3 regions of the Paenibacillus sp. GM1FR genome follow, and region 3 is predicted to be linked to each of the others. Evidence: predicted binding sites of a transcription regulator. Region 3 holds the regulator's gene; each other region holds the start of a gene.
The links. Region 3 encodes LexA, which represses DNA repair genes until DNA is damaged. Its sites were predicted from a motif close to CGAACATATGTTCG; they were not measured.
Positions count from the first base shown of each region.

Region 1: recA (recombinase RecA) is a predicted target of LexA. The motif match lies at 3,601-3,614, and genes of this name have one in related genera.
Region 2: addB (helicase-exonuclease AddAB subunit AddB) is a predicted target of LexA. The motif match lies at 3,030-3,043, and genes of this name have one in related genera.

Region 1 covers NZ_MKZL01000054.1:350,272-357,021, forward strand. The annotation lists gene PAEAM_RS25805 (helix-turn-helix domain-containing protein) at 1-283, shown strand, start outside; gene PAEAM_RS31980 (hypothetical protein) at 321-521, shown strand; gene PAEAM_RS25810 (YajQ family cyclic di-GMP-binding protein) at 677-1,168, shown strand; gene pgsA (CDP-diacylglycerol--glycerol-3-phosphate 3-phosphatidyltransferase) at 1,489-2,076, shown strand; gene PAEAM_RS25820 (competence/damage-inducible protein A) at 2,184-3,440, shown strand; gene recA (recombinase RecA) at 3,684-4,748, shown strand; gene PAEAM_RS25830 (regulatory protein RecX) at 5,031-5,768, shown strand; gene rny (ribonuclease Y) at 6,079-6,750, shown strand, end outside.
Region 2 covers NZ_MKZL01000011.1:99,709-106,458, reverse strand. The annotation lists gene addB (helicase-exonuclease AddAB subunit AddB) at 1-2,965, opposite strand, end outside; gene PAEAM_RS06430 (class I SAM-dependent rRNA methyltransferase) at 3,165-4,541, opposite strand; gene PAEAM_RS06425 (Na/Pi cotransporter family protein) at 5,241-6,242, shown strand; gene PAEAM_RS06420 (NUDIX hydrolase) at 6,300-6,734, opposite strand.
Region 3 covers NZ_MKZL01000011.1:916,418-923,167, forward strand. The annotation lists gene PAEAM_RS09835 (hypothetical protein) at 526-870, opposite strand; gene PAEAM_RS09840 (aldehyde dehydrogenase) at 1,675-2,976, shown strand; gene lexA (transcriptional repressor LexA) at 3,082-3,708, opposite strand; gene PAEAM_RS09850 (LysM peptidoglycan-binding domain-containing protein) at 4,005-4,382, shown strand; gene PAEAM_RS09855 (DUF896 domain-containing protein) at 4,478-4,687, shown strand; gene PAEAM_RS09860 (hypothetical protein) at 4,813-5,322, shown strand; gene PAEAM_RS09865 (HAD family hydrolase) at 5,351-6,142, shown strand; gene PAEAM_RS09870 (ABC transporter permease) at 6,731-6,750, shown strand, end outside.

The DNA.
Region 1 (6,750 bases), on a different contig from region 3:
GGAAGTGTATAAAGGCGAAAACTCCAGTGGAGAGAAGTTGGAGTATGGTAACACAGCCGAAGGTGACAGCTATACCTTTGAGTTGGATAGTGTAGGTATGTATATTAAGTCTGGTTACGCTGCAGCGACCACGATTGAGGTTGGCGGGCAGGTTGTAACGGATGGCAAGGCGACCAATCGGATCCGTTTGAAGCTTGGTGAAGATAGTAGTGGCACTACTTCTTCCACAGGTGTTGAAAATGGATCAACGGACGGTACAGGGGGTACCACGGGTAGCGAATAACCGGGTCAACTGCAGGAGACAATAATCGTGTCTTAACTTGCAGTTAACTTTTGGTGAAGTGAGGTGGATGGCTGTGACAGTCAGCTGGATCGTAACAGGTTTAGGGATCATTGTCAGCCTCCTGGGTTATTACCTGACTCCAAGTGCTTGGGGTTACGGAATATTGGGTTTTGGACTTGCACATGTACTTTTGGGTGTGCTCGATATGTTCAGACAGCCCAACCGCAGCCGCTATTAGGTTGGAAGCTGGAACAGCAAGCATTTTTGGCAACCACTTGAAGTGGAAGCCAAAAATGCTTTTTTCTTTGTGTAAAACAGCTTGAAATTAGACTTTTGCTTAAGGTATCCTCTATAATGTTACAGAACATACGATTAACTGAAAGGGTGACTGGTTTGAGCTCAGAAAATTCATTTGATATCGTGTCCAAAATGGACTTGCAAGAACTGACAAATGCCGTTACACAAACCGAGAAAGAAATTGGCGCTCGTTATGACTTCAAGGGCAGCAAGAGCAGCCTGAAACTGGATAAGGATGCGTTAACGATCGTATCTGATGATGAGACCAAACTCAAGGCTGTCATTGACGTGCTTCAATCCAAAATGGCGAAGCGTGGTCTACCATTGAAAAACATTGATTACGCAAAGGTAGAGCCAGCGTCTTCTGGTACAGTCCGCCAGCGTTTGAATTTTAAACAGGGGATTGATCAGGACATCGCCAAGAAAATCAATATCCTGATTCGGGATTCCAAGATGAAGGTGAAGAGTCAGATTCAGGGAGATCAACTTCGGGTAACTGGTAAGAGTAAAAATGATTTGCAAGCTGTCATGCAGTTGCTAAATGGTGCTAACCTGCCTCTGGATTTGCAATATACAAATTTCAAGTAATAAGGCCTTTTTGTAGCAAAAGTGTTTTTTTGACACGGTATTGGGCGTATATTATACTAAGTGTGCATTGCTGGCAGTCAAGCATCAAGTCCAGTCCTCATCGTTTGCTGACTTTGTGAAAAGCAGTACATCTTCTGGAAGTCACCGGAACGTTTAAAGCGTTTTGCTTTTGAGCGGTTGACTTTATTTTTTGCGTTTCTACATAGTGGGATCATGTTAATATGGATTGACATTGAAACTGTACATTTCATGTTCCGGATGATGATAACGGGATTATGATGATTGTTTGGAGTAATGGAGGATATGAGGGAGGGCGTCTTGTGAATTTACCCAACCGGATTACGCTTGCACGAATTTGCTTAATCCCTTTTTTGATGGTGTTCCTGCTCGTGGATTTTCCATTTTATCCAGAGCCGTTGCAGCTTGGAAGCTTGTCGCTTCCGTATAATCAACTGATTGCTGCTGTTATTTTTATCATCGCCGCAAGCACAGATGGAATTGACGGATACCTTGCGCGGAAAAATAACATGGTTACCAATCTGGGGAAACTGCTCGATCCACTCGCAGACAAGTTGCTGGTTACTGCAGTTTTGATCTCGCTTGTGGAGATGGGCAAGCTGGATTCCTGGATTGCAGTTGTCATTATTAGTCGTGAATTTGCAGTTACCGGCTTGCGTCAAATTGCATTGCTGGATGGTTCGGTTGTTGCCGCCAGTGCTTGGGGCAAGCTGAAGACTGTAGTGCAGATTGTAGCGATTGTGCTGTTGCTGTTGAACAATTTCCCGTTTTCATACACGGGTATTCACGTCGATATTATCGCGGTATGGGCAGCAGCGCTTATTACCATCTGGTCGGGTATCGATTACTTTATCAAAAACAAAAATTTGCTTCATTTAACAAAAGCATAATGGTTTGTTCTTAATTGGGTAATCATGAAGGAAGCATTGGGTCAGGGGCAATAGGAAATTATCCTATTGCCCTTTGATCACTCACCACGTGTACAGGAGGATGCTCAATGAAGGCAGAAATCATTGCAGTTGGCACAGAGCTACTGCTTGGACAAATCGTCAATACCAATGCCAGATACCTATCCCGTGAATTGGCTGCGATGGGGATCGATGTATATTTCCAAACGGTGGTTGGGGATAACCTGAACCGACTTAGTGAAGCTATTCGCATTGCGCAGAGCCGTGCAGACGTTATTTTATTTTCCGGTGGCATCGGACCTACCCAAGATGATCTGACCAAGGATGCGCTCGCAGCTGTTCTTAACCGGAAACTGCATACAGATCGAATGGCAATGGACAAAATTGAGAGCTTTTTCAGAGATCGTAATGTGGATATGACAGAGAATAACCGACGTCAGGCGATCGTTATTGATGGCGGAACACCTCTGGCCAATGAAACGGGCCTTGCGGCAGGAAATGCGATTTCTGACAATGACAAATATTATGTTGTGATGCCTGGACCACCTAAAGAGTTGATTCCAATGTTTGAACAGGAAGTCAAACCTTGGCTGTTCCAGCATGTACTCACAGAAGAGATGCCGATCTATTCCCGAATGCTCAAATTCGCAGGTATTGGTGAATCTGCTCTTGAAGATCGACTTCTGGATCTGATTGACGCGCAGACAGACCCTACGATTGCTCCTTACGCGAGCGAAGGCGAAGTTACGGTACGTGTCTCCACAAAGGCTGCGAGTGAGGGAGAGGCGAAGCTGAAGCTGGATGCGATGGAGGTTCAGATTCGGGAACGTTTGACAGAACATCTCTACGCGAACGAGGATGTGCCTATAGAGTACACGATTGTAACTATGATGTCTGACATGGGGCTGACGCTCAGCGCTGCTGAGAGCTGTACAGGAGGGCTTGTCATGCAGAGTCTGACCTCTGTACCCGGAAGTGCATCAATGCTCAAAGGTGGTATTGTTTGTTACTCCAATGAAATTAAAGAAAAGCTGCTGAATGTGCCTCATGATTATCTGGAGGGTGAAGATGCACCTGGGGCGGTAAGTCCTGAGGTTGCAAAAGTGCTTGCTGAGCAGATCCGCATGATTGGCGATGCTGATTTTGGCTTGGCTGTTACCGGTGTAGCTGGACCGGGATATTCGGAACGCAAGCCACCCGGACTTGTCTTCATCGCTCTTGCAGAACGTGGAAAAGAGACGGAAATCCATGAGCTACGTATTAATGGTAATCGCGAGACTGTTCGCATTCGTTCAGCCAAAGCAATTCTATATCGCTTATGGCAAAAACTTGTGGCGATGGATTGATTAGTTAATAGCTTCGATTGCATTTACAGTTCCAAGCAAGTATAATTAAGGAAGACGGAAGAACCGTAGAATTAGGCTTTACAGCCTTGTTTACGGTTCTTTTTTCTGTTTAATGGAAAGTTTCCTTGAGGAAGAGGCGCCTCGGCCTTTACAAAAAAAACGAATGTATGTTCGAAAAAAAGCTTGGCAAACGTGTTAAAACAAGGTATCATTATCTTATAAACAGTAAAGGGTGTGAGCTTATTGTCAGACCGTCGTGCCGCGCTTGATATGGCGCTCCGTCAAATAGAGAAGCAATTTGGTAAAGGATCCATCATGAAACTGGGTGAGTCCACTCATATGAATGTGGAAATTATTCCCAGTGGTTCCTTGGCTTTGGATATTGCATTAGGAACAGGCGGCTTGCCTAAAGGCCGTATTGTTGAAATATATGGACCTGAATCCTCTGGTAAAACAACCGTAGCATTGCATGCTATCGCTGAAGTACAAAGAGCGGGTGGACAAGCTGCATTTATCGATGCCGAGCATGCTCTTGACCCACAGTACGCAAGCAAACTTGGTGTTAATATTGATGAATTGCTTCTGTCTCAGCCAGATACGGGTGAGCAAGGGTTGGAAATTGCAGAAGCTCTTGTACGCAGTGGTGCAGTAGATATCGTCGTTATTGACTCTGTAGCCGCATTGGTTCCAAAAGCAGAGATTGAAGGCGAAATGGGCGATTCACACGTTGGTTTGCAAGCGCGTTTGATGTCTCAGGCGCTGCGTAAACTGTCTGGTGCAATCAGCAAATCCAAAACAATCGCAATCTTCATTAACCAGCTTCGTGAGAAAGTCGGCGTTATGTTTGGTAACCCGGAAACAACACCTGGTGGTCGTGCTCTGAAGTTTTATTCCACAGTACGTCTGGATGTGCGTCGTATTGAGAGTATCAAATCAGGCAATGACATGATTGGTAACCGTACTCGTATTAAAGTTGTGAAAAACAAAGTGGCACCTCCGTTTAAACAAGCGGAAGTGGATATCATGTATGGCGAGGGTATTTCGAGAGAAGGCAGTATCATTGACATTGGTACAGAGCTGGACATCGTTAATAAAAGTGGTGCTTGGTACTCCTACGAAGGCGAGCGTTTAGGACAAGGTCGTGAGAACGCAAAGCAGTTCATGAAAGAGCATAAAGATATTGCTGACATCATTGAACAAAAAATTCGTGTAGCCAGTAACTTGGTTACTGCAGTTCCTGCGCCAACGAGTGAAGAGCAACAAAAAGAAGCAGCAGAAGAACAAGAATTGTTTGAAATCAACGAGTAATCTCTCAAAACCTCCCTTGTAGGGAGGACCCTGAGGGTGTTCCCCACTGGACTCCGTAAACTTATCTGATTGAGCTTGGATCAATCTGGATAATGGATTGTAGTGGGAGTACTCGTGCTGTCTAACAGCCCCTGTCCCAATGGACAGGGGCTGTTAGCACGCTAACTGTGGAGTAAAGGCCGGGCAGAGTTCCCGGTCTTTTGTATTATTGGTGTTCTTTGTCTTATCTGAAGGTGTGTTTGGCGTAGTCAGAATGAAAATGTTATGAAAGGGGAGACCAGAATGGATCAACATGACGAGGATTTATATGAAGAAGCAGAACAGGATGGCCTATCCCAATTTCCGGACAACGAAGAACTTATTATTACACGTGTAGAACGAACGAAGAGCAGGCAAGCTCGTTATCGAATCACTTTTGGCATCCACTCCATTACGGTTCTTGAAGATGTGATGATTAAATACAGGATGACTCAAGGTAATACGTTTATGAAGAAGGATCTGGAAGATATCATTCTAGCTGACGAGCGACAGCGGACGTATGCACAGTCTCTGCGTTTTTTGGAGCATAAGCCACGTACGCGCCATGAATTAAGTCAGAAACTTCGTCAGAAGGAGTTTGCTGCACCTTTGATTGAAGAGGCGCTGGATCGGCTTGAGCGGGAGAACCTGGTGGATGACGATCTATTTGCGAAGGAATGGACAAGACAGCGTATGGAGGGCAAGCGGAAGGGAAAACTGTGGATAAGGCAAGAGCTGCGTCAAAAGGGCATTGCCAATGATCTCATTGTTGAGGCACTAGAAGGGATAAGTACAGATGCGGAATTTGAGACTGCTTTGAGTGCCGGACGAAAAAAATGGAATCAGGTCAAAGGGGACGTCAAAGAGAAGAAAAATAAAACGCTTCCCTTCCTAATGAGACGTGGTTTTTCAATGGATATGGTGCGCAAGGTCGTGAATTGTTTAATTGAAGAAGATGAGGCTGGGGACCCTGAAGATGACGAAGCGTTGTTATGGGATTAGCAGACTAGAGTCTCTATACTGCATTCTCTTGACAATTTCTTTCGTCAAATACTAAAATGGACATGAGTCTGTAAGAAATGGACAACCCTTTTTCCTTCCAAAAAAGCGGTTTCGGTTTCTTAAGATTTATACCATTCTTAATTATGGGTTCGCTGGAAACAGTGAATAGTACGTGGAAACATGTACATGTGAAATGAAAATCGGCGGGGGATCGCCGTGAGTATTCGTTATTCCCAAACATATGTAAGGTTTGAAAACTGCAAATTGACCCAAGGAATGCCTTGGAGGAACCAACGAGGAGGTGAACAGTATGGAAATTGCAATCACGATCGCTCTCGTTGCAGCCGCGCTATTCATTGGGTTCGGAGTAGGATATTTTATTCGCAAATCTCTTGCAGAGGCTAAAATCTCTAGTGCGGAACAAGCTGCCGTACAAATCGTGGAGAACGCGAAGAAAGAGGCAGAAGCACTGAAGAAAGAAACGGTGCTGGAGGCGAAGGATGAAATCCATCGCATTCGCGCTGAAGCTGAAAAAGACACTCGTGAACGTCGGAATGAAATTCAACGACAAGAAAGACGATTGTTGCAAAAAGAAGAGTCGCTGGATAAAAAATTGGAATCACTCGAACGTAAAGAAGAGCAAGTGGCTAACAAAGAGAAACGAATTGATGAGACTCAGCAGCAGATCGAAATGATTTACAAAAACCAGGTGACAGAGTTGGAACGTATATCCAACCTCACCATGGAAGACGCACGCAGTATCATACTGTCCAACGTAGAACAGGAAGTTCGTCATGAGACGGCTCAAATGATCAAGGACATTGAACAACAAGCGAAGGAAGAAGCGGACAAAAAGTCCCGCGAGATTATTACACTCGCCATCCAACGTTGTGCGGCTGACCACGTAGCGGAAACAACGGTATCTGTTGTTACCCTGCCAAATGAAGAAATGAAAGGCCGGATTATCGGTCGTGAAGGACGT
Region 2 (6,750 bases), 820 kb from region 3:
CCAGATAGGTGAGCATCTGTAATGACAGACCATAGTAAACTTCATGTAACTTGAGGTCCGTTTGGCTTGATTTATAGTCAATGACACGTAAGAGCAGACCATTCTCTCCTTCTGCCACATCCACACGGTCAATCCGACCCACGATCTCCATCACACAGCCGTTTTCCAGTTCAAAACGTAATGGCGGCAGTGTTTTATCCGGTCCAAAATCAAGCTCCAGCCCAATCGGTTCAAAACTTCCACGTCTGGACTGTTCACCAAGAATAACCGATGCCCGGCTAACAATGTCCTTCAATTTGCGGAAAATATAACCGTATCGCTTGGTGCTTAGCAAAATCTCCCCTTGCAGCTGTGGTGCAATCTGCTCCACCGTTTGCTCGGCTTCCTGACGGCATTGGTCTGGAGTCAAACTGCCCCAACTACGATTTTCTTCACGCAACCGCATAGCCAGCTGGCTTAGTGCAGCATGAAACAGCTGTCCGATATCAGGAGCCTGAAGGCGATACAATTGCCGTTCTTTGAGGCGCAGCCCATGCGAAGCAAAATGGGAGAACGGACAAGCTACGAAACGCTCCATTCGCGAGACACTCGTCCTCACCTCTGTACCATACAGTCTGCGACTGGTAGCTGTACGTAGTGGTAATGCCCGATTACGATAAAAGATCGATCCCATCAACCGCTCCAGCTGAGGTCTGCTTGTCTCCCGAGATACATGCCAATTGTAGACCGCCCACCACATTTCAGGGATGTCTTCTCCGCGGCGCCATCTGCGCAATTGTCCAATGAGCGTAGACAGACTCTGTCCTGGATGGGTGACATAGGACCAATGTGCTTCTTCCGAGTTCGCAACCGGCGGTTGAGCGAGCAATGGCTGTTCTTGTAGACCAAACATTTTCCGTACATGGCGGACAATCTCGGAAGGAAGCAGTGTTTTCCCCTCATCATCAGCAACAGGGTAACTCAGCCATAACTGGCTGCTTGCCGCTGTAAGTGCCGTATAGATCAGAAAACGTTCATCCAGCATCTGCCTTGTTGCACCTGGTCCAAGCGCCACGCCTCTTTCCGTCAGTAACGCTCTCTCCAGTTCGGTTAATACGCCATCATCCTGAGGTACAGCGGGTAATTCACCATCAACGGCGCCAAGGATAAATACGTATTTGATGTCCTGAAGGCGTGTACGGTCCATAGAACCCATCAATACCTGATCAAGTGCTGGTGGTACCAGACCCAGCTTCAGTTCCGTCAATCCGGTCTCAATCATCCCGGCAAACAGCGTGATATCCAGCCGTTCATTCCCCATCATATCGACCATCTGATCCAATAAATCCAGCACAGCTCCCCACATCTGCCGATGTTCTCTCGACCGTTCGGGGTCACCTTGTGCCTTAGCTTCAGCAGACATATTCTCCAGCTTCCATGCGATCTCAGCATCTTCCAGCAGTCTGTATAGTGCCTCACACTGGGCTTTGGCTGTCTTTGCCTTTTTCATTCGTTTCTCAAAAGCACCCAAGGAATCTGTAATGACCGTTCGGCAGCTCTCCATTAAAGAAAGCATCTGGTCCCGTCCTCGACTACGGCCATCCTGACCGTTGTCTTCCAGCGACAGGCTTGGTACATACTTCCATGGTTTGCCGTCAGTCCAGCGGTACCCGTGAATACCACAAGCCAGTACATAATTCTCAAGCTGGTCCATATCTTCACGAGTGATGGAACCATCACGCGGAAGCAGCAAATCCGTTTTGACACAGCGAAATACATCCTCGTAGCGCCAGTGGCGCCGAACAATATCCAGTGCGGAACGGATAAACTCAGATAATGGATGATGAAGTTCATTTCTTCTGCGGTCCAGAAAGACGGGTACGTCATAATCCCTGAATAACGGTTCAGCTATATCAGCGTAGGTATCCAACTGCCGGACAAGTACCGCCATGTCCCGATAACGCGCACCTTCGTTTTGTGCCAAGCGCCGCATCTCACGCAGTGCTCCCTCCATCTCAGCTCGTCGGTTCTCCGCTGCAACCAGTCGGATTCCGGAATCAAGGCCTTCACTTTTCCAACGAATTCGCCGGTCGAAACCAGCCTCCAGATGAGCAAGTCCCGGACGATCCTTGTATCTCGGTGGAATCTCCGAATCTAGCACGGTTATATCGCTCGTTACACCCAGTTCGTCAGCCATTCCTTTCAGGCGCGCATAGGCACTTGCCGTAGGATAAAACAGTTCCAGTTCTCCAGGCAGTGCGCCATGATCATAAGGACGATCCAATGTCAGTGCAATCGTCACGGAAGAGGACTGCAACATCAGCCGACCAATCACACTCATCTCCTGTGGCGTGAATCCCTGAAAACCATCAATCCAGATCTGGGCATCCTGCAGCAATGCACTTTCCGACAAACGATCTGTCAGCTCGGTCAACGTGTCTTCATCATCAATATATAAATTGGTCAGTTCCTGTTCATAGTCACGATATATCAGATTCAAGTCATGCAACTTGTCCTCCAGAATCGGCGAAGTGGATGAGCTATTCCCTCCAGACAGCCCATCTTCCAGCATTGATGGATCAACTTCATAACGTTTAAATTCACTATATAAGTCATTTAATTCGCCTATAAAACCCAGCTGGCTGCCGGATGCACCAAACAGCTTCAATTCTTCCTTACGGCGCTGGATGACCTTGTAGAGCAGCATCTTTTTGCCTTCGGCTCCGATCGGAATACGAGCAGAACCACCTGCTTCTTGCATTACACGATAGGCTAAACGGCGAAAGCCGAGCACTTCTGCACGCATGGTACCTTTAATTGCTCCAGAAGACACCAATGCCTGCTCTGTTCGAAAAGAGCTCTGTTCGGGAACGAGCAAAATTAAAGGTGTACCTTGCGGTTCTTGTTGAAGCAGGGATGTAATTTCCCGGGTAATCAGCGAGCTTTTGCCGCTGCCTGCCCGGCCAATAACAAAACGAACGGACATGTCTAATCCTCCAAACCACACGTACAAGATTTTAATTCCCAGTATAACATATCTGACTTGGTTCGGAACATACGTTTGCCACTATCCGGTAAAACCGGAGATCATCTCCGTTAACACAGCAAAACAGCAAAAAGCCCGCAGCTATCACACTGTGGACTTTTGACTTGATCTATATTTGATTGGAACGAAAATCATACGATTAATTCTTTTTACTGCGCACTTCGAAAATAGCAAATTTCAGGTAATGTCCTTCATCCACGCCCAAAATTTGTGGGTGATCCTTACCGGCTGCTTTCCAGTCGATCAAACGAAGCACTTTGCCTGCATCTTCCGCTGCATCGGCAATCGTATCCAGGAAGAGGTCTGGACGCATGTGATACGAACAGCTGGCTGTTACCAAATATCCACCCTCATTGACCAGTTTCATTCCTTGCAGATTGATATCTTTATAACCGCGACATGCACCTTTAACTGCTGATTTCGTTTTGGCAAATGCAGGAGGATCAAGGATGACCACATCAAATGTTTTACCGCCAGCTGCAAGCGCTTTGGATGTATCCACTTTCTGTTCGCCTGCACGCGCACGTGCAGTACGTTCATCCAGCCCCTTCACTTGTTCACGCAAGTACTGGAATGCATCAGCAACTACGAATTCGACCCGGTCGGTGAAAGCGTTCAGCTCCACATTTGTTCGTGCACTCTCAATGGCGTGCTCCGAAATATCAAGACATGTCACTTTTTTGGCTCCATACTTACAGGCATTCAACGTAAAGCTGCCCGTGTGTGAGAAGCACTCCAGTACGGTAGCACCATCCCAATAAGGGAATGTAACTACCTTACCGCTTTTATTCACAGGCAAGAGCTGCTCCGTGCCATCCTGCTCGGTCGTTTGAAGTGTGATTCCTCTCTTGTAGCCCCAACCCTTCATGAGCGGTTCGATGGCTGCACGATTCTCACGTTGGTCGAAGAAGTAACCTGTCTTCTGCCCTTCCACGATATCCACTTTAATGAGTAGTCCATTCTCTGTAACTGTGACATGCCGTGGGCACTCTCCATACAGCGGACCTTTGGTCTGCTCCAAACCTTCCAGTTCACGAATCGAGACATCACTGCGCTCATATATGCCTTCCGGCTGCATTACTTCAATGAGTGCCTGTACGATGGCTTCACGGCAACGATCCATGCCAAGTGTAAGCAACTGTACAACGAGGATGCTACCGAAACGGTCAACGATCAATCCTGGTAGAAAATCAGCTTCTCCGTAAACGAGCCGGTATGCCTCGCCATCCTGTATAAAACGTTCCCGATGACGCAAACAATCGCGGAAACGAGCTGCAAAAAACGCGGTGTCCATCTGTTCGGACTCCAGAGGTTGATACGCTACAACTCTTACAGTGATTTGAGATGCGGGATTGTAATATCCTGTCGCCAGATAGCGACCTTGATGATTCAATACATTGACCAGATCTCCCGGTTCCGGGTTTCCGTCAACAGAGGCAATTTCATTGTTAAATATCCATGGATGTGCATGTTCAAGCCGCTTTTTGCGACTGCGTTCGAGTGTAACTGATGGCAAGGTAGATCCACTTCCTTTAATTTAATAGTTCAAAAGATAGGTTTGGTGCGGCGCGCAGGTGGCGTTCCGGGTTCGAATCGATCTTCCGATCGCTGTTGTCTCCAGATTTTTTTGATTCCCTTTTTTAAAGGGAAAATCCGGAGACAAAGGCGCACGCTTCGCTTCTTCAGATTCGATTTCGTCCCCTCCACTACGCTTGCACGAATCACCGTATCTTTCGAATTGGGGTGCGGCAATTAGGTGACGTTCCGGTTACGAATCGATCTTCTGATCGCTGTTGTCTCCAGATTTTTTTGATTCCCTTTTTTAAAAGGAAAATCCGGAGACAAAGGCGCACGCTTCGCTTCTTCAGATTCGATTTCGTCCCCTCCACTACGCTTGCACGAATCACCGTATCTTTCGAATTGGGGTGCGGCAATTAGGTGACGTTCCGGGTTCGAATCGATCTTCCGATCGCTGTTGTCTCCAGATTTTTTTGATTCCCTTTTTAAAGGGAAAATCCGGAGACAAAGGCGCACGCTTCGCTTCTTCAGATTCGATTTCGTCTTCTTCGCTACATTTGCACGAATCTCTGTATCTTTTGAATTGAGGGGCGGGTAATTTAGGTCGCTTCCCTCTGAATTCCTTTAGGCTTGTCATGGTTGTCTTTTCTTACTCATAGGATGAGTTAAGGAACCGGACGGAAGGAATGATATTTCTATGTTTAGAGATGTTATATTGCCCTTACTCTATGGGCTTATTATCTTTTTTGGTGGCATGAAGCTGATGGAAACGGCCTTGCAACGCATGGCAGGGCCCATGTTGGCAGATTGGCTCAATCGTGCCACCTCTGCTCCATGGAAAGGCATGGCCTTCAGTGCAGGTGCAACGGCCCTGTTACAGAGCAGTACTGCGGTCACCGTACTCACCATTGGACTGGCTAATGCCAGATTAATTACCTATGGACGAACACTTGGCATCATCCTCGGCACCAACATCGGGACATGCCTGACGACGGAGCTGGTGGGACTGCAGATCGGACGTGCTTCCCTACCACTACTCGTCCTGTCGCTAACGGGCTGGGCCATGTTTGTTGTTCTTGGTGAACGCAATCTGGCCGCTCCTGAACGCACGCGTCAGACTCTGTTTAACATCCAGTACAGTTTCCTCGCAGCTGCCGGATTTGCACTTGTTATGACAGGCATTCAGGTGATGCAATCCATTGCCTTACCCTTGCGGAGCATGGGCGTATTTCAATGGTTTCTCGACCGCTCGGCCGATAGCTTGTGGTGGGGCTTCCTGGCAGGTGCCTGTCTGACAGCGCTCATTCACAGCAGCGCAGCTGTCATTAGCATGGCGATTACGCTGGCAGCCACAGGGGTATTGCCTGTGGAGATCGGCATCGCCATTGTGATCGGGTCCAATGTGGGGACCTGCATCACCGCTGTGATTGCTGCCGCGGGTGGAGCATCCGCAGGCAAATTTGTCGCAGCCTCCCATGTTGTATTAAACATTGCGGGAGCGCTGCTGTTTATGCCGCTGATCGGCCAGCTGCATGCAGCTTCGGCCTGGCTGTCAGCGGACAACGGGGCACAGATTGCACATGCCCAGACCCTTTTTAACATCACCAGTTCACTGCTTGCTTTGCCATTTTGTTACTTGCCAATCTGGCACAAAAAACCACCGGTCCACGCCCCCGCGGCGAAGTCACCCGTGGCTTGATGATCTGCCTATCCAGACCCACAGAGCTCGCGGCTAACTGACTCGAACAATAGTGCGTTATACGTTAATGCCTAACTTGTTCAGGGCTACACGCAAGATATCATCGTTATTATCATATCCGCTCTGCTGCTGTAAGGACCATGCTTCTTCCGGAGCATACCAATCCACACCCTTGATTTCTTCAATCTGAGGCTGTAGATCACCACTCTCGGCTTCAACGAGATAATAATGAACTTCCTTGTCCACCGGGCCAAAGTCTGCATGTTGGTACGTGTAAGCAATGATATCAACCGGCTCTACAATGCGGCCCACCATACCTGTCTCTTCCAAAATCTCGCGCAGTGCCGTCTGTTCAATTGTTTCTCCATCTTCCATTTTGCCCTTGGCGAGAGTTGTTTTACCATAACGATCTACGATAAGCTGAATTTGAAGACGTCCGTCTTCCCCTGTTCTATAAACAACTCCGCCTGCTGAAATTTCTTTTTTGTTCATCGTGCTCTCCCCCATC
Region 3 (6,750 bases):
GAATTTGATGAAGACAAATATAACGTACTTTGAAACTCCGGGTTGCTCACCGAAGTTTGGACTTCTTATGGCATATGGAACGGCAAGAGCTTTGTCATCATCAACATCTCATTGCGGAAAATGAAGAGATTGCCCAAGCCATGACCAAGCATATCGAGGAGGCAGGTATGCACTAGATATGGAAGATGTGGAGAAACGGGCTACCGAGGATGTCGTTGCCCAGTGTGAGGAAGTTTTGGTCAAGCTTTTGCCGAGATGAAGCGCAGCAAGCGTACCCTGGTCAATTCGACATGAGTATTTAAGCTTAGAGAATTACCCAGTTACGTTCCAGCGTTTGGATGGTAGATGGTGCCATCTTCTCATGCTTAACTAAAAATAAAACAGTAAGAAACCGCATCAAAAGCATGGCGGTTTCTGGATGACTGATGGCTAAATTGGTAGATAAAATTTAACAGGCAGTTTCAAATGACTTTGCTTAAGTAAATTTATTTCTGAGCAACTTTGAGATTTTTGTTATTAAGCTCATTAGCTTGCATTTACAGTTATGAGGTATTTTACGTAATCACCATTAGGATTAAAAGAATATACAACAGCCGTTCCAAGGGAACTATTAGATGAAACCACTCCCCCATTGCTTATTGAAATAAGGTGTGCGCCAGACTGGATTTGAACATTTTGATTGGTAGCGAATAATTTTACATTTGAATTCCTGAGCATGTTGAAATTAACAGTTGCGATAAGTTCCCCTTGAAGTACAACTGAAGAATTAGTTGTTACTTCTTTAGCAAAGGCCTGTGAAGATAGTGAAGGAATAGAAAAAATCGAGAGTGAAAGTGTTAATAAAATCAAGAAATTTCTTACATTTTTCATAAACATACCTCCTAAGAATTAGTATGAGGTTAGTATATCATGGAAAAAGTTTGGTAAACAACTAATTTTTTACTTATAAAGCGATAATTATAAAATAAAAGACGTTTCCCTGACTAGTTTTAAAAAATATTTTCCCCCTCACTCTACAAGAATTTTCTAGACAATTTCCCAACTTACCTATTTAGAAAAACTCGACGAACACATCTCATCGCACAAAGAGAAGTTTTATGGAGTATGCTTGGATACTATTAGTTACTGCGTTATTGTATAAATTAATTTGATGATTATGGGATTCTATATGGGACACTGATTTTTACAATCGGTGTCCTAAGGGATTCTTTTTCTCTAAAGGGATGATCTCAAAACACAAAATAGAGCAGCGAGGTCTAAAACTAAATAGCCTCATTGTTCTTTTTTGTTTTTGCTAGGAAATGAATCGTCCTCCATAGGGAACGCGATCGATATATCAGGTTGTACTTATAGCTCAATTTCTTGGCGCCCTAGCCCTAAGGGGCTTTTTGTGCGTAAAAGCAGATAAAATCAAAAATAAAGTAATTGCCTAAATCTTTAAATGTCCCAGATCATTCTTTATTAGTCCATATAATATATCTATGTTTTATCTGTAATAATCGTAATATTCCTCTTCATTAGTTATCTGAAAGCCATGAAACAAAATGTGATATCTAACTCCACTAACTTTCAAATCAATGTTTCATTTGTATGTTGAAAGTTTCATATAGAAGAGGTATACTTTAATTAAATTTTGAGCAATTTAATTTTAAATAATTAATTGGAGATGTTAATATGGATCAGGCAAAACAACTTGTGACAGAACAACGTACATTTTTTTATACAGGACAAACTAAAAATATCGAGTATCGGATTAATGCGCTTCAGCAGCTTAGAAAAGGAATTGAAAAGTATCAGCAACGGATTCAAGATGCACTTCGGGCAGATTTGAACAAATCAGAGGCGGAAGCTTACGGTTCCGAGATTCGCATTGTTCTGGGTGAACTGGATTTTGCATTAGAACACCTGCAGGAATGGGCTGTACCAAAACAAGTCCCAACCAATTCGGCTATGCCGGATGGGGTGAGCACCATTTACCCTGAACCATACGGAGTGGCTCTTATTATTGCACCTTGGAACTATCCTTTCCAACTGGCCTTTGGTCCACTGATTGGAGCAATTGCAGCCGGTAACTGTGCAGTTATCAAGCCTTCTGAATTAACACCAGCGGTATCTCGTCTGACATATGATCTGATTCAGGAGATCTTCCCTCAGGAGTATATCGCCGTTATGGAAGGGGAAGTTGAAGCCAGTACAGCATTGTTGAAAGAGAAGTTTGATTATATTTTCTTCACAGGAAGCACAGGTGTTGGTCGCATTGTTATGAAGGCAGCTGCGGAGCATTTGACTCCTGTAACCCTGGAGCTAGGGGGCAAGAGTCCTGCTATTGTCCATAACGATGCAGAACTGAAGCTGGTGGCCCAGCGTATTGTTCGTGGTAAGTTCCTGAATGCAGGCCAAACTTGCGTTGCTCCGGATTATTTGCTTGTACATGAACAAGTTCATGACGAATTGATCAATCTGATTGGCGCAGAGATCAAAGATAAATTTGGGGACGATGTGTTACAGAACGCTGATTTCCCGCATATTGTTAACTCGCGTAACTTTGATCGGTTGTCGAAATTCCTAACAGATGGCAAAACGCTGATTGGTGGACGTTCTGTACGAGAGCAGTTGCTCATTGAGCCGACTGTACTTGGAGATGTGAACTGGGAATCAGCTGTCATGCAAGAAGAGATCTTTGGTCCGATTCTTCCTGTATTTACGTACAGTGACCTGAATCCTATGCTAGATGAGATTGTTCGCCGGCCAAAACCATTGGCGCTATATCTCTTCACACAGGATGAGCAGCTGCAGGATCAGGTTCTGAATCAAGTATCCTTCGGTGGGGGATGTATTAATGACACACTTTCTCATATGACTTCACACTACCTCCCGTTTGGTGGTGTAGGAGAGAGCGGTATGGGCTCATATCACGGACAACAGAGCTTTGATGTGTTCTCGCATCACAAGAGTGTTCTGAAACGCAGTGAATAATTAGCCGCTAAAATAACATAAACATGAAAAAAAGAGGTTGTCCTGTTGATCAGGATAACCTCTTTCGTATTTCATTACATCTAGTTTTGTTACTCAAGTTAAATATTAATGAATATCTCGGAAAAGGCCAATGACTTTACCCAGAATACTAACATGTTTCAAACGTAAAGGTTCGAAGGTCGCATTCTCCGGTTGAAGGCGAATATGATCTTTCTCTTTATAGAACGTTTTCACTGTAGCTTCATCGTCTTCAGTCATTGCAACGACGATATCACCGTTATCAGCAGTTTGCTGTTGACGGACAATAACGTAATCTCCGTTAACGATTCCAGCTTCCACCATGCTATCTCCGACTACCGAAAGCATAAACACTTTCTGTTCGCCTACATAATGTGTAGGAAGAGGGAAGTAGTCTTCAATGTTCTCGGTTGCAGTGATTGGAACCCCGGCTGTAACCTTACCAACAACAGGAATACGTGCAACGCTATGAGCAAATTGATGAGAATGCTCAGATTCTTCTTGGCTCAAAAGCTCAATGGCTCTTGGCTTGGTAGGGTCGCGTCGGATCAAACCTTTTTTCTCCAAACGATCCAAATGTCCATGTACTGTTGAGCTGGAAGCCAGTCCAACCGCTTCACCAATTTCCCGTACGGAAGGAGGATACCCCTTCAACCGGACTTCATTTCGTATAAACTCCAGAATAGCCTGCTGCCTGCTGGATATCTTCGACATACCGTATCAACCCCATTTTAGTAACGTTTGGGAAAATTATAACATAGAACCTCCGTTCGTACAAACATAAGTTCTAAATAAAATAGCATTAAATCGGTGTTTTTTAGCTTATAGAACAGAAATTGTCCAAAAGTCAGAGCATAATACTGCAAATGTTTTGTAAAAGGACTTGAAATAAGATATTTCTCCTTCAAAAAAGAAGCGAACAATTGTTCTAAAAATCTATTGAACAAAACAAGTGTTCGTGTTATATTGATTCCAACAGATAGGAACAAACGTTTGGAGGCGGGTATTTAATGAGATATTCTACTTATCAAAGCATTTATGAACCAATGAATTCGGAACTGGTGAAGTCTAACATAGGGAACTACAAGAAGGTTTTAGCGCGTTTCAAGATTTCTTCATGGATGTTAAAGGTAGTCATTACCTCTATGATTATATTTATTGGATGCAGCACCGTTTTAACTGTATTTGCCGGCAATGAGAATGCTGTTCTGCCTGGAGGAAAGATAGCTGTTTCACAAGGGGAAACATTATGGAGTATTTCTTTGGAACATAAACCGACGAATATGGATACACGTATATATATAGAAGCAATTAAGAAAGTGAATCAACTTCATACAACTTCCATCCAAGTGGGACAAGTACTAGCTCTACCGCAATTTGCAGAATAAAATGCACATCAATGAGTGTTAGCGCGTGTCAGCTTGACAAGCAGCCTTTATAATGGCAAAGTTAATATGACTTTGTATTTTTGGAGGGGACAAGCTTGGATATAGATAGTCTGGTAGCACGCATTAACGAATTGGCTCGTAAGCAAAAGTCCACTGGATTGTCGGAGGAAGAGCTTGCTGAACGTGCCGAGCTAAGAGAGATTTATTTGAGTAATATTCGCAGCAATTTCAGACAACAACTGGATACCATTGAGATTGTTGATGATGAGAATGACAAAGGCCACCAAGGCAAACTCAAACACTAACGAAACCTAATGATATCATTATGATATTTAGGTTTCTTCCTGTTATTTTGAGTGTGCAATTTATAGGGGGAAATGTTGGTTTACAGTTATGTAAGCCGATACAAAGACACATAAGGGGGATTCTCATGTCGCGTTCGTTCGAGAGAACGGTTAAGAAAAATTCCAAGCAGTTAAATCAGCAACGCAAAAAAAGTGGTCAACCAATCACAGGTACACCAGGTGAAGAAGTCTTTAAGGGACGCAGCCTTTTGTTCCCTATATTTTTGATTGGTCTCGCCTTTTTGTATCTGTTTATGAGCACATTCCTTGTGCAAGCTCCAATGACAACTTGGGACTGGGTGACCATGCTGCTTTACGTATTTTTGGCAGTCATCTTCATGCTTCGTCGTCCGTACATCAAGATTAGCAGTAATCGGATTATAACGACGAAGGGTAATCGTGAACGTTCAATTGGGGTTGAAGATATCGTCAAATTCAGAATTGAACCAGGTACAGTTGTTATCGAACATAACAGTCGCGGGAAAAGATGGGTGTTTACCAAGTTATTGAACCGTTACGATACAGATGCGATTGCAGAACGTTTGCTGAAATTTGCAAAAGCACACCAGATCACCGTGGAAACCGTCGAAAAGTAATTATTGCATAAAGGGGTAGATGATCGGAATGGCGTTAAAAGCGATTTTGTTCGACCTAGATGATACTTTATTATGGGATGAGCGTAGTGTTCGAGAAGCTTTTCATGAGACTTGTCTAATCGCAGCGCAAGAGACTGGGGTCAAACCAGAAGAACTTGAAGAAGCTGTTCGTAATGAGGCACGTGGACTGTATGAATCATATGAAACCTTTCCTTTTACCAAAATGATTGGAATCAATCCGTTTGAAGGCCTATGGGCTAACTTTACTGGTGGGGATCAACCTGAGTTCCGTCAGTTGGAACAGCTTGCTCCAGTTTACCGTAAAGAATCCTGGCGTCGTGGCTTGTTGAAGTTGGGTATAGATCGGGAAGATCTTGCTGAACAACTTGCCGCGCAGTTTGGAGTAGAACGGAGATCCAGACCTCATGTATACGAAGAAACGATGGATACCTTGCGTCAGTTACAAGGAAAGTACAAACTGTTGCTGTTAACAAACGGTTGTCCTGCTTTGCAACAAGAGAAGTTGGATGGTGTACCTGAATTAACTCCTTTCTTTGATGAGATTATTATCTCGGGTAACTTCGGAAAAGGAAAACCAGATCCGTCGATATTTGAACATGCTTTGAGTAAACTGGGTGTTAAACCCGAAGAGAGCATGATGGTTGGAGACAAGTTAACGACTGATATTCGTGGTGCTTTATCATCTGGCATCCAATCCGTATGGATTAACCGTGAGCATAAGACCAACAATGAAACGTATGCGCCAGACCATGAAATAACACATTTATCGGAATTAAATCAGCTTATTGCTAATTTCTAAGCAGATCAGCTATAACATCTTTCCTCAGCACCCTGAAACATTGGAAGCTTCAATGAACGATGATGTCGTTCTTGAAGTTACCAATGTTTTTTTATTTGAGTTTGTTGACTAAATTACCTTGTTAAAAGAGATCTCCATTTTTTTTGCTAAAAGTTATTGAAATTAGGGGGAAGCTGAATTAGAATATAACTAACATACTAGTATGACTAGTATTTATATTGTCATAAAGCAATTTCTTTTTGACTTACTTCATTAAATGGAAGCAGGGAGTTATTGCTTATTATTTTCGATTGATTGTAAGCGCTTAATATTTTAGAGTATCTTCTTCCGATTTGGAGATCACACCACTTAGTAAGTGCTAATGAATGATGTGAAGCACCTTGGATTGTGTGATTCTACATAATACATCAAATTGATATCGCTTACATTTAGCAATTATCTATTTGGTAGTGGGGGTGAAGTTAAAGGAGTTGTTGTCTTCTACTAGAGGAGAAACGATGGGAACTGTACATGAATTACTCTTACTTATCAAGTCCTGGATCGGAGTGAAAACACATGGAGTCGGAAACCGCTAAAACAACGTTAACCATGACATCTTTACGTAAAGA